DNA from 3 places in the Xanthomonas euroxanthea genome. Region 1 is predicted to be linked to each of the others. Evidence: predicted binding sites of a transcription regulator. Region 1 holds the regulator's gene; each other region holds the start of a gene.

Region 1 (4,741 bases):
GGTTTCGCCGGCCTGCAGCAGCACCACGGTCAGCAGCGGCGGCTGTTCGGCAGGTACGCCCAACCAGCGGCGCAGGTCGATCAGCGGCAAGGTGTGCGAGCGGCGGTCCAGCACGGCGCGGCCGTCGAACCAGCCCAGCGAGGTCTGCGGGGCGTGCAGCACTTCGACCACGCGGGCCAGCGGCAATGCATAGACTGCTTCGCCGGCCTGCACCAGCAGGGTCGGCAGGATCGCCAGGGTCAGCGGCACGCGGATCATGAAACGGCTGCCGCGCCCCAGTTCGGACTGGATCTGGATCTGCCCGCTGAGTTCGCGGATGCGCGATTGCACCACGTCCATGCCCACGCCACGGCCGGAGATGTCGGTGACCTCGGCCTTGGTCGAGAAGCCCGGCATGAAGATCAGATGCAGGCACTCGTCGGTGCTCAGGCGGGCGGCGGCTTCGGCGTCGATCAGGCCTTTGTTGCGGGCGATCTCGCGCAGGCGCTCGGGGTCGATGCCGGCGCCGTCGTCCTGGATCTCGATGCTGACGTAGTCGCCCTCCTGCTGCGCGGACAGCCGCACATGGCCGCTGCGCGGCTTGCCTGTGGCTTCGCGCAGGGCCGGCGATTCGATGCCGTGGTCGATCGCATTGCGCACCAGGTGCACCAGCGGGTCGGCCAGGGCCTCGACCAGGTTGCGGTCCAGTTCCGTCTCGGCGCCGATCAGCTCCAGCTCCACTTCCTTGGACAGGGTGCGCGCGACATCGCGGGCCACCTTGGGAAAGCGCGAGAACACCTTGCTGACCGGTTGCATGCGGGTGCGCATCACCGCGGTCTGCAGGCGTGCGGTGGCGATGTCCAGCGTGCTGACCGCGCGGTCGAGTTCCTCGTCGCGCAGGCGGGTGCGCAGGGTCTTGAGGCGATTGCGCGACAGCACCAGTTCGCCGATCAGGTTGACGATGGCATCCAGGCGCTTGGTGTCCACGCGCACGGTCTGCTCGGCGTCGGCTCCCTTGGCCGCCGCCTTGGGCGCGGCCTTGGCGCCGGGCGCAGCGGCGCCATGTGCGTCGTCGGGTGCGGGCGCTGCGGCGGCGGCCTTGGGCGCGGCCTTGACCGCCGGCGGGCCGCTCTTGGCATCGAACTGCGCAATCAGCGAGGCCGGTGCATGCGGCACGGCTTCGCCCGAGCCCATTGCATCCAGCATGGCCTGCAGGTAATCCAGCGACTGCTGCGCGGCATCGAAGTGATGCGCCTGCAACACCGCCTGGCCGGAGCGCGCCATGCCCAGGGTTTCCTCGGCGGCGTGGCAGAGCTCGACCATCGGCTTGATCGCCAGAAAGCCGGCGCCGCCCTTGAGCGTGTGGAAGCCGCGGAACACCGCGTTCAGCTGGTCGGCTTCGTCAGGTGCCTGTTCCAGCGACACCAGCTGTTCGCCGAGGCGGTCCAGGATTTCCTGGGCCTCGACGATGAAATCGGCAGCAATATCGTCTGGAACAGCACTCATGGTTACAACCCCAATCCGGACAGCAGGTCATCGGCGTCGTCCTGCGACACCGCGTGACGGTCCAGGCCCTTGACTGCAGGACCGGCAAGACCGCCGTCGTCTTTCTTCGGCTCTGGATTCTTCGGCGGCAGGCCGAGCGCACCGAAGCCCTCGTGCACGCGCCGGACGATGCCGGCCACGCGACGGATGATCTGCCCGCTCAGGTCCTGGTAGCTCTGCGCCAGCGACAGCTCGGTCAGGTTGTGGCGCATCTTGTCCATCAGCGCGCCCTGGTCCTGATTGAGCCCACCGTCGCGTAGCTGGTTGGCCAGCTCACGGCATTCCTCGACCAGATCCAGCGTGCGATGGCTGGCCTTCTCGGTCATCTCCACCACGTGGTCCAGGCGCGAACACGCATCGTCCAGCTCGCCGGCTTCCTCGGGCACGGTGGGCAACTCGCCCAGCGCCTGGCCGAGTTCGCGCGCAAGCCGGCTCAGGCCCTGCATCATCGGGCGCGTGCGCAGGGCGGCGAGGTGGTCGACCTCGCGCTTCCACGCAGCTTCGTCACCGCTTTCCAGTGCATCGAGCGCGCCCTGCAGGCGGTCGATCAACGCGGCGCGTTCGGCATTGGTGTCCACGGTGGCGTTCATCAGGCGGTCGCCGCCAGACGTTCGAACACCTTGCCCAGCTTCTCTTCCAGCGTCTGCGCGGTGAACGGCTTGATGATGTAGCCGTTCACGCCGCACTGGGCCGCTTCGATGATCTGCTCGCGCTTGGCTTCGGCGGTCACCATCATCACCGGCAGGTGCTTGAGCTTGGCGTCGGCGCGGATGTTGCGCAGCAGGTCGATGCCGGTCATGCCGGGCATGTTCCAGTCGGTGACCACGAAATCGAACGGGCCAGCCCGCAACGCCGCCAATGCGCTGTTGCCGTCTTCGGCCTCTGCGGTATTGGTGAAGCCAAGATCGCCCAACAGATTCTTGACGATGCGCCGCATCGTCGAGAAGTCGTCCACGATCAAAATCCGCATGTTCTTGTTCACATCAAGCTCCTAACACTAAAAAATACGCGAAAAAATCATTCGTCAATTTCGACACCGGCATCGGCCAGTTCGAAGACCTTGAGGCGGCCGCGCAGACGCACCACCGCCTGGCCATGGATCTGGCACACGCGCGATTCGCTGACACCGAGCACGGCGCCGATTTCTTTCAGGTTCAATTCCTGTTCGTAGTACAGCGACAGCACCAGCTGCTCGCGCTCGGGCAACTGGCCGATGGCCTTGCCCAGCTCGCGGCCGAACTCGCCGCGCTCCATCATCTGCTGCGGATTGGGGCCACCCTTGGCGGTGGTGTCCAGCTCGCCGTGATCCTCGATCCGCGACTCCAGGCTCAGCACCTGGCCGCGGGCGGCATCTTCCATCAGACGCAGGTAGTCCGGCAGCGGCATCTCCATCGCGGCGGCCACTTCGGTGGCGGCGGCTGCGCGGCCGGTGTGCTGCTCAATCTTGCGCACGGCCGCGGCGGCATCGCGTGCGCGTCGGTGCACCGAGCGCGGCACCCAGTCGCCACGGCGGATCTCGTCGATCATCGAGCCGCGGATGCGGATCGAGGCATAGGTCTCGAACGAGGCGCCCTGCTCGGAATCGTAACTGCGCGAGGCTTCGATCAGGCCGATCATGCCGGCCTGGATCAGGTCGTCCACTTCCACGCTCGCCGGCAGGCGCGCGGCCAGATGGTGGGCGATGCGGCGCACCAGGTCGGCGTGCTGGGTGACGATGTCATTGGCGTTGTTGCGCTGCACGGCACGGTACTGCGCGGTGGCCGTGGTTGCGGTAGCGGTGCTCATGCGGCCACTCCCCGTTGGATGATGCGTTCGACGAAGAATTCGACGTTGCCGCGGGACACGGTCGGGGCCTGCCAGCGCGAGGTACGGCGAGCGATTTCTGCAATGGCCTGCGCCGACGGACTGGCGGGGTAGGCCTTGATGACCGGTTGCTGGCGCTGTACCGACAGGCGCAACCAGTCGTCCTGCGGCACGTGGCCGAGGTAGTTCAGCGACACGTCGCCGAGGAATTTTTCGCAGACCCGCGACAGCTTGTCGTACAGCAGGCGGCCTTCGTTGGGGTCGCGCACCATGTTGGCGATGATCTGCAGGCGGTCCACGCCGCGTTCGCGCGAGAGCACCTTGATCAGCGCGTAGGCGTCGGTGATCGAGGCCGGCTCGTCGCAGACCACCACCACGGTGTCCTGGGCGGCCTGGCAGAAGGTCAGCACGCTGTCGGTGATGCCGGCGGCGGTGTCGATGACCATCACGTCCAGGTCGCGTTCCAGTTCGGAGAACACGTTGACCAGGCCGATGTGCTGGGCCGGGGCCAGTTCGGCCATGTGGCGGCGACCGGAGGCGGCCGGGACCACCAGCACGCCGCCGGGACCTTCGATGATCACCTCGTCCAGCGTGCAGCGGCCGGCGATCAGGTCGGCCAGGGTGTACTTGGGCGACAGGCCCAGCACCACGTCCAGGTTGGCCAGGCCCAGGTCGGCGTCCAGCAGCAGGGTGCGCTTGCCCATGTCGGCCAGCGCCACGGCCAGGTTGGCGGAGATGTTGGTTTTGCCCACGCCGCCCTTGCCACCGGTCACGGCAATGGTGCGCACCGGGCCCAAAGGCTCGGGACGGGTCGCCGACAGGGGGAAGGCGTTGGTCAGCTTGGCGTATTCACGCGACTGCATGGTTGTGCTCCGGAGTACAGGGCTTATCGGCAGCGCGCCGCAAATCTTCAAGGCGAAGAACGAGACTGGCGGCATTGGCGCGGTGCAGGTCGTCGGGGACCCGCTGTCCGTCAGTCACCCAGGTGATGGGCATTTGGTGATCGACGACGACCGACAGCGCACTACCGAAGCGGCCGGTCTCGTCAAGTTTGGTCAGCACCACGCCCTGGGGCTTGGCGTGGGCGAAGCGGCGCACGACCTCGTCGAGGTCGGAAAAGTGCGCGTTGGCAGGCAGCACCAGCAGCGAGGTGACCTGGTGCGCGGCGCGCAGCCAGTTCAGCTGGGCGGCCAGGGCGCGGTCGCGCTGGCCCATGCCGGCGGTGTCGATCAGCACCAGCTTGTAGTCGCGCAGGCGCTCGAGCAGTTCCAGCAGGCTCTCGGCGCTGTCGGCCTCGTGCACGGCGATGCCGAGCTGACGGCCGTAGCTGTGCAGCTGCTCGCGGCCGCCGACGCGCTGGGTGTCGGTGGTGACCAGGGCCACGTCGCGCGGGGCGTGCTGGGCGGCGAAGCGC
Region 2 (4,741 bases), 940 kb from region 1:
CAACGCTTCGGCGTGCGGCAGAAGGAAGCACTCAAGGCGATGCGCGCCAACGTGCATCTGCTCACGCTCACCGCAACCCCCATCCCGCGCACGCTCAACATGGCCATGGCCGGGCTGCGCGACCTGTCGATCATCGCCACCCCGCCGCCGAACCGGCTGGCGGTGCAGACCTTCATCACTGCCTGGGACAACGCGCTGCTGCGCGAGGCCTTCCAGCGCGAGCTCAGTCGCGGCGGGCAGCTGTACTTCCTGCACAACGATGTGGAAAGCATCGTGCGCATGCAGCGCGAGCTGTCCGAACTGGTGCCGGAAGCGCGCATCGGCATCGCCCACGGGCAGATGCCCGAGCGCGAGCTGGAGCGGGTGATGCTGGATTTCCAGAAGCAGCGCTTCAACGTGTTGCTGTCGACCACGATCATCGAGTCGGGCATCGACATTCCCAACGCCAACACCATCATCATCAACCGCGCCGACCGCTTCGGCCTGGCCCAGCTGCACCAGCTGCGCGGCCGCGTCGGCCGCTCGCATCACCGCGCCTACGCGTATCTGGTGGTGCCGGATCGGCGCTCGATGACCTCCGATGCGGCCAAACGCCTGGAAGCGATCGCCTCCATGGACGAGCTCGGCGCCGGCTTCACCCTGGCCACGCACGATCTGGAAATCCGCGGCGCCGGCGAGCTGCTGGGCGAAGACCAGAGCGGACAGATGGCCGAGGTCGGTTTCAGCCTGTACACCGAGCTGCTGGAACGCGCGGTACGCAGCATCCGCCAGGGCAAGCTGCCGGATCTGGATGCCGGCGAGGAAGTCCGCGGTGCCGAGGTCGAGCTGCATGTGGCCTCGCTGATTCCCGAGGATTACCTGCCGGACGTGCATACGCGGCTGACGCTGTACAAGCGCATCTCCAGCGCACGCGATGCCGATGCATTGCGCGAATTGCAGGTGGAGATGATCGACCGCTTCGGCCTGCTGCCGGACCCGGTCAAGCACCTGTTCGCCATTGCCGAACTCAAGCTGCAGGCCAATGCGCTGGGCGTGCGCAAGCTGGACCTGGGCGAGAACGGCGGCCGGCTGGTCTTCGAGGCAAAACCGGCGATCGACCCGGTGGCGGTGATCCAGATGATCCAGAAGCAGCCGAAGATCTACACGATGGACGGCCCGGACAAGCTGCGCATCAAGCTGCCGCTGCCGGAAGGCGCGGACCGCTTCAACGCCGCGCGCGGCCTGCTGACGATGCTGGCGCCAAGATGAGACCGCGCTGCGGTCGGCTGCGCCTGCCTTGGGCGCCGCGCCCGGCCTGATGACGCCAGCACGCGCCGACCGCGTTGCAGGCACTGCGCACAGTGCCGCCGATCCAATGCGGCAGTTCCGCTAAAGCCATGCCCCTTGCGCTGCCGGTGCAGGAGGCAGGCGACCTGTCTGGGGCGTCTTTGCTGCAGCCGCCGTGCACCAGCTCACGCCGCAGGCACTCAAGAAGTCGGCGGGAATGCGGCTATCTGTCCTGCGGGACTGTCCAGGACATTGGTGTCCTGAGCCTGCTTGCGACAAAGCTGAGCAATTAATGCCCAGGCAGTGATGGCCTTCTCAAATTCGTCACTGCACTGAATTTGGCCTAAATATTCCTGTCACGCGCCGATACCTGCATGGACCGGTGTGATCCCCGTGTGCAGCACTGCCCACGCAAGCCCACGCCGGACGACCTTCTTCCGCGTCATGGCACGCAACCGTGCGCCATCGCATCGCTTGAGGCATCAATGAACACGCCACTGTCCGATCTACCCGCGCCGCTGACGCTTGCCCTGGAAGGCGAGATGACCATCCGTCGCGCTGCCGAACTCAAGCCGCTGCTGCAGCCGGCCTTGCTGCATCCGGGCGGGCTGCATCTGGACCTGGGGGCGGTCAGCGAGATCGACACCACCGGCCTGCAGTTGCTGCTGGCGACCAAGCAGGCGATCCAGGCCGACGGCCGGCCGTTCTCGCTGACCGATTCCAGCCGCGCGGTGGTCGATGTGATCGAACTGCTCGGCCTGCTCGAAGCGCTGTACCCGCATGCGGTTGCGGGTCTCGGCGAACGCATTCACTAAGGGACCGGCGACACGCATGGACATGAACCAGCTGATGCAGACCTTCCTGGCCGAAAGCCGGGACCTGCTCGAAGACATGGAACGTCACCTGCTCGAAGCTGAGCGTGGCGAGTCCTCGCCGGATGCGGTCAATGCGATCTTCCGTGCGGCGCACACCATCAAGGGCTCGGGTGGATTGTTCGATCTGCCGCAGCTGGTCGGTTTCACCCACGTCGTGGAAAGCGTGCTGGACCTGGTGCGCGACGATGCACTGACGCTGAGCTCGGAACTGATCGCGCTGCTGCTGGTGTGCTGCGACCACATCCACGCCCTGGTGGAAACTGCGGCCGATCCGGCTCACGCCGATGCCGACGCCCTGACTGCAGAGGCCGAGCCCCTGCTGGCGCAACTGCAGACCTACCTGCAGGTCAGCGCCTGCGGTGTCACTGCCACGGCCGTCCAGCACAACACCCCGGAGAAACAGAGCGGTTACTGGCGCATCACGCTGAAATTGTTCGCCGATGCGCTGCGCTACGGCAATTCGCCACTCAAGCTGATTCGCAACCTGCGCGGGCTGGGCTCGGTCGAGTCGATCAATACCGATGTCAGCGGGCTGCCGAGCTTCGAAGCGCTGGATCCGGAAGCCAATTACCTGGGCTTCCGGATCCTGCTGCGCAGCGATGCCGACCGTGCCGCGATCGAGGACGTGTTCGAGTTCGTACGCGAGGACTGCGACCTGGAGATCATCTCGGTACCGGCACCGATGGACGCCAGTGCCGTGCTTGCAGACGAGCCGGTCATGGCTGCGGCCGCGCCGGTTAGCGGCGTGCTGGCGGGCGTGCCGGCCGCAGCGTCGGCACGCCCGCAGCAGGACACCGGCGCACGCAACGCCGACGCGCGCTCGATCCGCGTGGACGCCGACAAGCTCGATCGCATGATCGACCTGGTGGGCGAACTCATCATCGCGGTGGCCGGCACCAATGCCAACGCGCAGCGCACCGGCGATGCACAGTTGCTGGAATCGGCCTCGATCCTGGCCGGCCTGGTGGAAGAGGTGCGCGAAAGCGCCCTGCAACTGCGCATGGTCAAGATCGGCGGCACCTTCAGCCGCTTCCAGCGCGTGGTGCACGACGTGGCGCGCGAACTCGGCAAGGACATCGCGTTGGTCGTGGCCGGCGAAGACACCGAACTGGACAAGTCGGTGGTGGAAAAGATCGGCGACCCGCTCACCCATCTGGTGCGCAACGCCATGGATCACGGCATCGAACCGGCGGAGGTGCGCGTGGCACGCGGCAAGCCCGCACGCGGCACCGTGGGCCTGAATGCCTATCACGACTCCGGCAGCATCGTCATCCAGATCACCGACGACGGTGGCGGCCTGAATCGCGACCGCATCCTGGCCAAGGCGCTGGAACGCGGCCTGATCGAGGCGGGCCGCCAGCTCAGCGACCGCGAGGTGTTCGCGATGATCTTCGAGCCGGGCTTTTCCACCGCCGAAAAGGTCACCAACCTGTCCGGCCGCGGCGTGGGCATGGACGTGGTCAAGCGCAACATCACCGCGCTGCGCGGCACCGTGGAGATCGACAGCACCGCAGGCCTGGGCACCACCATATCGGTGCGGCTGCCGCTGACGCTGGCCATCATCAACGGCTTCCAGGTCGGCGTCGGTAAATCGGTGTTCGTGGTGCCGCTGGACGTGGTGGAGGAATGCGTGGAATTCACGCCCGACTACAGCAGCGACTACATCGACCTGCGTGGCAGCGTGCTGCCGTATGTACGCCTGCGCGCACTGTTCGCGCTCGGCGGCAGGACGCCTGCGCGCGAGAGCATCGTGGTGATCCGCCAGGGCGCGCAGCGTTTCGGGCTGGTCGTGGACACCTTGCTGGGCGAATGGCAGACCGTGATCAAGCCGTTGTCCAGGGTCTTCGCACAGGTCAAGGGCATCAGCGGTTCGAGCATCCTGGGCAGCGGCGATGTCGCGCTGATTCTCGACGTACCCAGCCTGCTGCAGCAATTGCATCCAAACCAGGACGCCCTGGCGGCCTGAGTCACCACACAAGCACTCCCCACATCACCGCCTCGTTCGTTGTTCCCTGACCCCAGGAAGCTGCCGCCATGTCACACCGTCTCCCGATCGCCACGCAGTTGTGGTTCACCGCCGCCCTCGCCCTTGCCTTGCCTGTCGTGGTGGTGGTCGCCGGCTTTGCGCTGACGCTGTCGCACGGCGCCCTGCTCGCCGCCAGCGTCCTGGCCGCACTCGTCAGCGGTGCGTTGCTGCTCCATGCGATCCGCATCGCGGCCGGCTCGCTGGAGCTTGCCACCACCACGCTGGATGCATTCGCGCGTGGCAACTTCGCCGTCGCCCTGCCGCAGCTGCGCGACGAGCAGGCCTGCGAGGTGCTGCGTGCGCTGCGCAAGGTGCAGGGCACCATTGCCCAGGTCAACCAGGAGATCAACCGCGTCTGGCAGGAACACGACGCCGGCGAGATCGACGCGCGCATCGACGTGGCACGCTTCGATGGCGATTTCCGCACCACCGGCGAAGGCATCAACCGCCTGGTCACCAACCATATCGCGGTCGAGAAGCAGCTCATGGCCTGCGTGGCCGAGTTCGGCCGCGGCAACTTCTCCGCCGAGCTGGAACGCCTGCCGGGCAAGAAGGCCCTCATCAACGAGATCGT
Region 3 (4,741 bases), 1.6 Mb from region 1:
GCGACCTCGGGCGTGAGCAGCACCGGCTCGCCGCCGTCCAGGCTCACCTTCCACAGCTGCTGGTAATACGGGTCCACGCCCGGCGTGCGGCCTACGCCGACAAACCATGCAGTGCGCGTCACCGGGTCCACGCGCAGCAGTTCGGTGACGTTGCCTTCGCCGCTGGTGATCGCGCGCTTGGGTTTGCCGGTGGCCAGGTCGTAGAGATACAGCTGGCCCCAGTCGCTGCGCTCGGAGAACCACACCGCCTCGTTGCTGCCGGGCAGGTAGGCCCAGTTGGCGGCGACCTGGCCACTTTCGTAATAGGTCTTGGCGGTTTCGTCGAAGGCAGTGCGCACGGCGCCGGTGCCGGCATCGGCGATGCGCAGCCAGACTTGCTTGTGGAAGCGCGAGGTCGAGGCGAATGCCAGGGTCTTGCTGTCCGGCGCCCACTTCACGTCGTCCCACAGGCCCGGCGAGCAGCTCACGTCGTCGCACAGCGTGGAGCGGTGCTGGTCGGCTGGCATCTTCAGCCGCACCACGCTGGCACTGGGCACGTCGATGATCACGCGCTCGATCGTGGTCACGTCTTTGTCGCCGGCCAGCGGGTATTTCCACGACTGCAGTTCCGGATGCCCAAGCTTGGTGCTGACCAGGTACATGTCGCCGGTCTTGCGCTGGTCCTGCTGGAAGGTGGCGATCTTGCGCGAGTCCGGCGACCACGCCACGATGGCGTTGTCGCTGTGCTGCCAGCCGGCGTTGTCGGTGGCGTAGCCGAAGTTTTCCACGCCATCGCGGGTGAGCTGGGTTTCCTGGCCGCTGGCCAGATCACGCACCCACAGGTTCCAGTTGCGGATGAACGCTTCGCTGCGCTTGTCCGGCGACAGCACGCCCGGTTCGGGCTTGTCCTTCGCATACAGCTTGCTGCAGCGCGCACGGGCGTCGCAGACCACCGCGGTGTCGCGCACGTTGAGGCGGTAGCGGCCATCGGCGCCAAGGCTGACCTTGGGCGCCAGGGTGGCGGCCTTGAGCGGCTTGTCACCGGTCTTGAGCAGGGTGTTGAGCGCGGTGGCCAGCGCCGCGGGCTTGAACAGCGGCGCGGTCTTGCCGGTGGCGGTGTCCAGCTGCAGCAGGCGGTCGCCCTTGGCATCGTGGTCGACGTAGACCACATGGGTGGCATCCAGCCAGGTCACGCGCGTGGCCGCATGGTCGACCAGGGGCTGCGCGGCGTAGTAGATCAGGCGCTCGGCACGGGCGTAGTCGGCCTCGGTCACGCCCGGTGCCTGCGCGCTGGCCACCGCGGGCAGCAGGGCGGTCATCAGGGCAGCGAGCAGGTGGCGCAACGGCAACGGTGTGGGCATGTGGACCTCATCAAAAGGGTGCGCGCCGACAACGGCGGTGCAACCTCGCATGCTACGTGTGCGGGCAGGGCATGCGACCCTGCCAAACGTCGTGCCTTGCCGTGGAACGAAGATGCCAGGCGTGGCGCCCCAGGTGCCGCTCGCCCTGCGGCACCGGCGACTACTTGCCCATGCAGCGCTTCCAGCGCTCGTTCACACGTTGCGCGAACCAGGCGGTGGTGAGGGTGCGGGTGATCTTGGGGCTGTCCAGGGTGATGCCGGGCAGTACCGCCCGTGGCAGCGGTTTGCCGGCGCTGCGCTCGGCCAGCGCGAACACCTGGCGATACAGCTCGGTGTCCTGGAAATCGATGGAGTTGCCGGCCTCCAGGGCACGGCGGAGCTGACGGTCACTCATCGCCAGCTGGCTGCCCAGGGCGCGTGCGGCGCGTTCGGTGGCGCCGGGCGCATCCAGGCTGGCGCCGGGCGTCAGCAGGTCGCCGTCCAGGGTCAATGCGATCCCGCTGGCCTTGCTCAGCGCTGCCTGGAACGCGGCATTGCGGCTGGCGTACCAGCCGGCGTTGAAGTCGGCAAAGCGGTACAGCAGCGCGTCGTAACTGGCCGGGTAGCCGAGCAGGTGCCGGGTGCCGAACCACAGCCCGCCGCGGCGGCTGAAGACCTCGTGGCGGATCGAGTCGCCAGGCGGATACGGATAGCGCTCGGCGTGCTGCTCGGCAAACGCGATGCTGACCTGCATCGGCCCGGCGGTATGCACCGGATTGAGCCCGTCGAACAGGCGCGCGCCCAGCGGCACGCTGCCGGTGAAGTCTTCGAAGATGCGGCTCAGCTCCTGTTCGGTGCGCGCGCTGGCAATGCGCGTGGCATAGCTGCGGCCATCGGGCGAGGCGATGCGCAAGGCGGTATCGACCATGAAGCCGGGGATGTGATGCGCGCTGGCGCGGCGGTCGATCTCCGCGCGCGAAATCCTGCCGAGATTGGGCACGACCGGGTTGGCCTGGTAGGTCGACTCCTGCTCGGTCACCGCCAGCACCGCGCAGATGTCCTCGGCGCTGGTGTCCAGCCCCTGCGAGGACAGTGCCACGTACACATCGTCGGCCCAGCCGGCGCGATCGGTCAGCGTGGTCGGCAGGCGCCGGGCGATGTCGGCCTTGACCGCGTCCGGCGAGCGCTGTGGCGCGCGCGGCGCCTGGGTGGCGCAGGCCGACAGCAAGGCGACGGCAAGCAGCGTGAGCATGCGGGGCAGGCGGGATGTCACGGCGTCTCCAGGATCGGTGGGGGCGGCAGGTGCCGTGCGGCAGTTTACGTGGCTGTCGCCGGGCCGCATCCGGCGAGTGCAGCAGGGCGGCTGCGGCCAGCCTGCCGGGTCGCAGGCGTTTCGCAACGCGCGCGGCCGCCGGTTGCCACCGGCACGAGCTGCAGGCCGATTCAAGCCCGCAGCCCGCAGGCCGCTAACGATCCTGGCGCAATGCGTGGCGATCACATGACCTGCCGCGCTCGCCAGTCATCATGACCGTGTGTTTGCATCGCGGCGTCAGGCAGACGCCGACGTCGCTCCGATTCCACCGCCAGCCAGCCAGCCACGGGAGAGCTTCAGTGCTGCAGCAACCAGCAAACCCGATACGGGGCGGGCGGCATGTCCCGTCCACGGCAGCCATGCGGTGTGGCTTGTCGTCGCCGTGAGGGCCCGATGAGCGGCGCGACGCCGCGCTGGCGGCGCATGGTCGTTGCGATGGCCGCGATGCTGTGCAGTGCGACGCTGTGGGCGCAGCCGCAGCCATGGAAGCGCATCGAAACCGCCACGATCGACGACCCCAGGGCCGCCCTGCAGGTCGCCCAGGCCGCGTTGCAGCGTGCCCGCAGCGATGGCGATGCCGACGCGCAGTTCTGGGCCTTGCTGGCGCAGGCGCGCGTGCTGATTTCCCTGGAAGAGAGCGAGCGCCGCCAGGCGGCCCTGGCCCAGGCGCGTGCGATGTTGACGAACGTGCGTGGCAACACGGCGCAGGCGCAGCTGTGGCTGGCGATCGTGCAGGCGCTCAGCGATGTGCGCGAGAGTCCCAACCGCGGCATGCTGGCGCGGCTGGAAGCGCTGCGTCAGCAGGCGCGTGCGCTGGGGCGCAACGATCTGCTGTGCGAGGTCGAGGCGGTCGACATGTGGAGCATGCTCGCCTCCGGCAGCAGCGACGAGGCCTGGAACGCCGCACAGGCCAGCTACCAGTGCGCAGTGCGCGAACACAGCCTGGGCCTGGAGCTGGATGCCTTGACCCAGCTCGGCTCGCTGGCCAGCCGCGTGGGTGGCCGCTCGACCGAGGACAACGACGCCGAAGACTACCTGCAGCGCGCCCTGGAGCGCCTGCGCGGCCAGCCGGCACGCTTTCAGCGCAGCCTGATCGAATACGAGTACGGCACGTCGCTGGCAGCGCAGCAGCCGGACGCGGCGTTGCTGCATTTCAAGCGCGCGCTGGCGCTCAGTCGCGAGCTGGGCGATCAGGCCGGTGTGGCCGCGGCATTGACCAGCGGCAGCGAGGTCCTGATCGAAGCCGGCGATGCCACCGCGGCATTGGCAATGGCGCGCGAGGCACTGCCGTTGATGCAACGCCAGGGCAATGTCGGCCGGGTGGCCGCCTGCCATGCGGTGTTGCTGCAGGCATTGACCGCGCTCAAGTCCGGCAGCCTCGGCGTGGAGATCGTCGCGGCCAAGGCGGCGGACGACCCCCATCTGTCGCTGGGACGGCGCGCGAAACTGCTCGATGCCATTGCCCAGGCACTGGCGGCGGAGGGGCGTCATGCCGAGGCATACCAGGAACTGCAACGCGCCAACACGCTGCGCGCGCAGAGCCTGGATCGCCAGCGCGACACCGTGATGCTGCGCCTGCAGGCGCGTTACGAAGACGCGCGCCGTGGCGCCGAAACCGCCGAGCTGCGCCGGCGCAGCGAGACCGCGCAACTGGCCTTGCAGGCCCGCGAAGCCGGTCAACGCGCCTTGTGGATCGCCCTGTGTGCGGCCTGCCTGTTGTTGCTGGGTGCGTTGGTGGTGCTGGCCTTCGGTGCGTGCCATCGGCGGCAACTCTCGCGGCTGGCGATGCGCGACGAGCTCACCGGCCTGCCCAACCGCCGCGCCATTCGCGCCGAGGCGCAGCAGCAGGTCGAGCAATCGGTGCGCTCGCAGGTGCCGTGCATGCTGGCATTGATCGACCTGGACCACTTCAAGCTGATCAACGACGTGCACGGGCATGCTGCCGGCGATGCCGTGCTCAAGGCGCTTGCCTGCGCCTCCAGGCTGGCGCTGCGGACGCAGGATCGCCTGGGACGGCTGGGCGGGGAGGAATTCCTGCTGGTGCTGCCGGGCTGCAGCGCAGAAGAGATTCCTGCCGTGTTTACGCGGCTGCGTAATGCCGTGGCCGCGA

What was found. The regulator FliA, encoded in region 1, starts transcription of late flagellar genes. The targets are predictions, from matches to a motif close to TAAAGTTTNNCNNNCNNNGGCCGATAA.
Region 2: a site for FliA is predicted at 1,610-1,636, ahead of H7A86_RS13900 (STAS domain-containing protein). Genes of this name have one in related genera too.
Region 3: a site for FliA is predicted at 2,763-2,789, ahead of H7A86_RS03070 (GGDEF domain-containing protein). Genes of this name have one in related genera too.

What each region holds. Positions count from the first base shown of each region.
Region 1 is NZ_LR861803.1:2,367,725-2,372,465, forward strand. Features, by position in the region: gene H7A86_RS10040 (chemotaxis protein CheA) at 1-1,485, opposite strand, end outside; gene H7A86_RS10045 (protein phosphatase CheZ) at 1,488-2,114, opposite strand; gene cheY (chemotaxis response regulator CheY) at 2,114-2,506, opposite strand; gene H7A86_RS10055 (RNA polymerase sigma factor FliA) at 2,542-3,309, opposite strand; gene H7A86_RS10060 (MinD/ParA family protein) at 3,306-4,190, opposite strand; gene flhF (flagellar biosynthesis GTPase FlhF) at 4,177-4,741, opposite strand, start outside.
Region 2 is NZ_LR861803.1:3,311,541-3,316,281, forward strand. Features, by position in the region: gene mfd (transcription-repair coupling factor) at 1-1,248, shown strand, start outside; gene H7A86_RS13900 (STAS domain-containing protein) at 1,752-2,081, shown strand; gene H7A86_RS13905 (chemotaxis protein CheA) at 2,098-4,107, shown strand; gene H7A86_RS13910 (methyl-accepting chemotaxis protein) at 4,176-4,741, shown strand, end outside.
Region 3 is NZ_LR861803.1:725,699-730,439, forward strand. Features, by position in the region: gene H7A86_RS03060 (S9 family peptidase) at 1-1,340, opposite strand, end outside; gene H7A86_RS03065 (DUF1615 domain-containing protein) at 1,501-2,592, opposite strand; gene H7A86_RS03070 (GGDEF domain-containing protein) at 3,025-4,741, shown strand, end outside.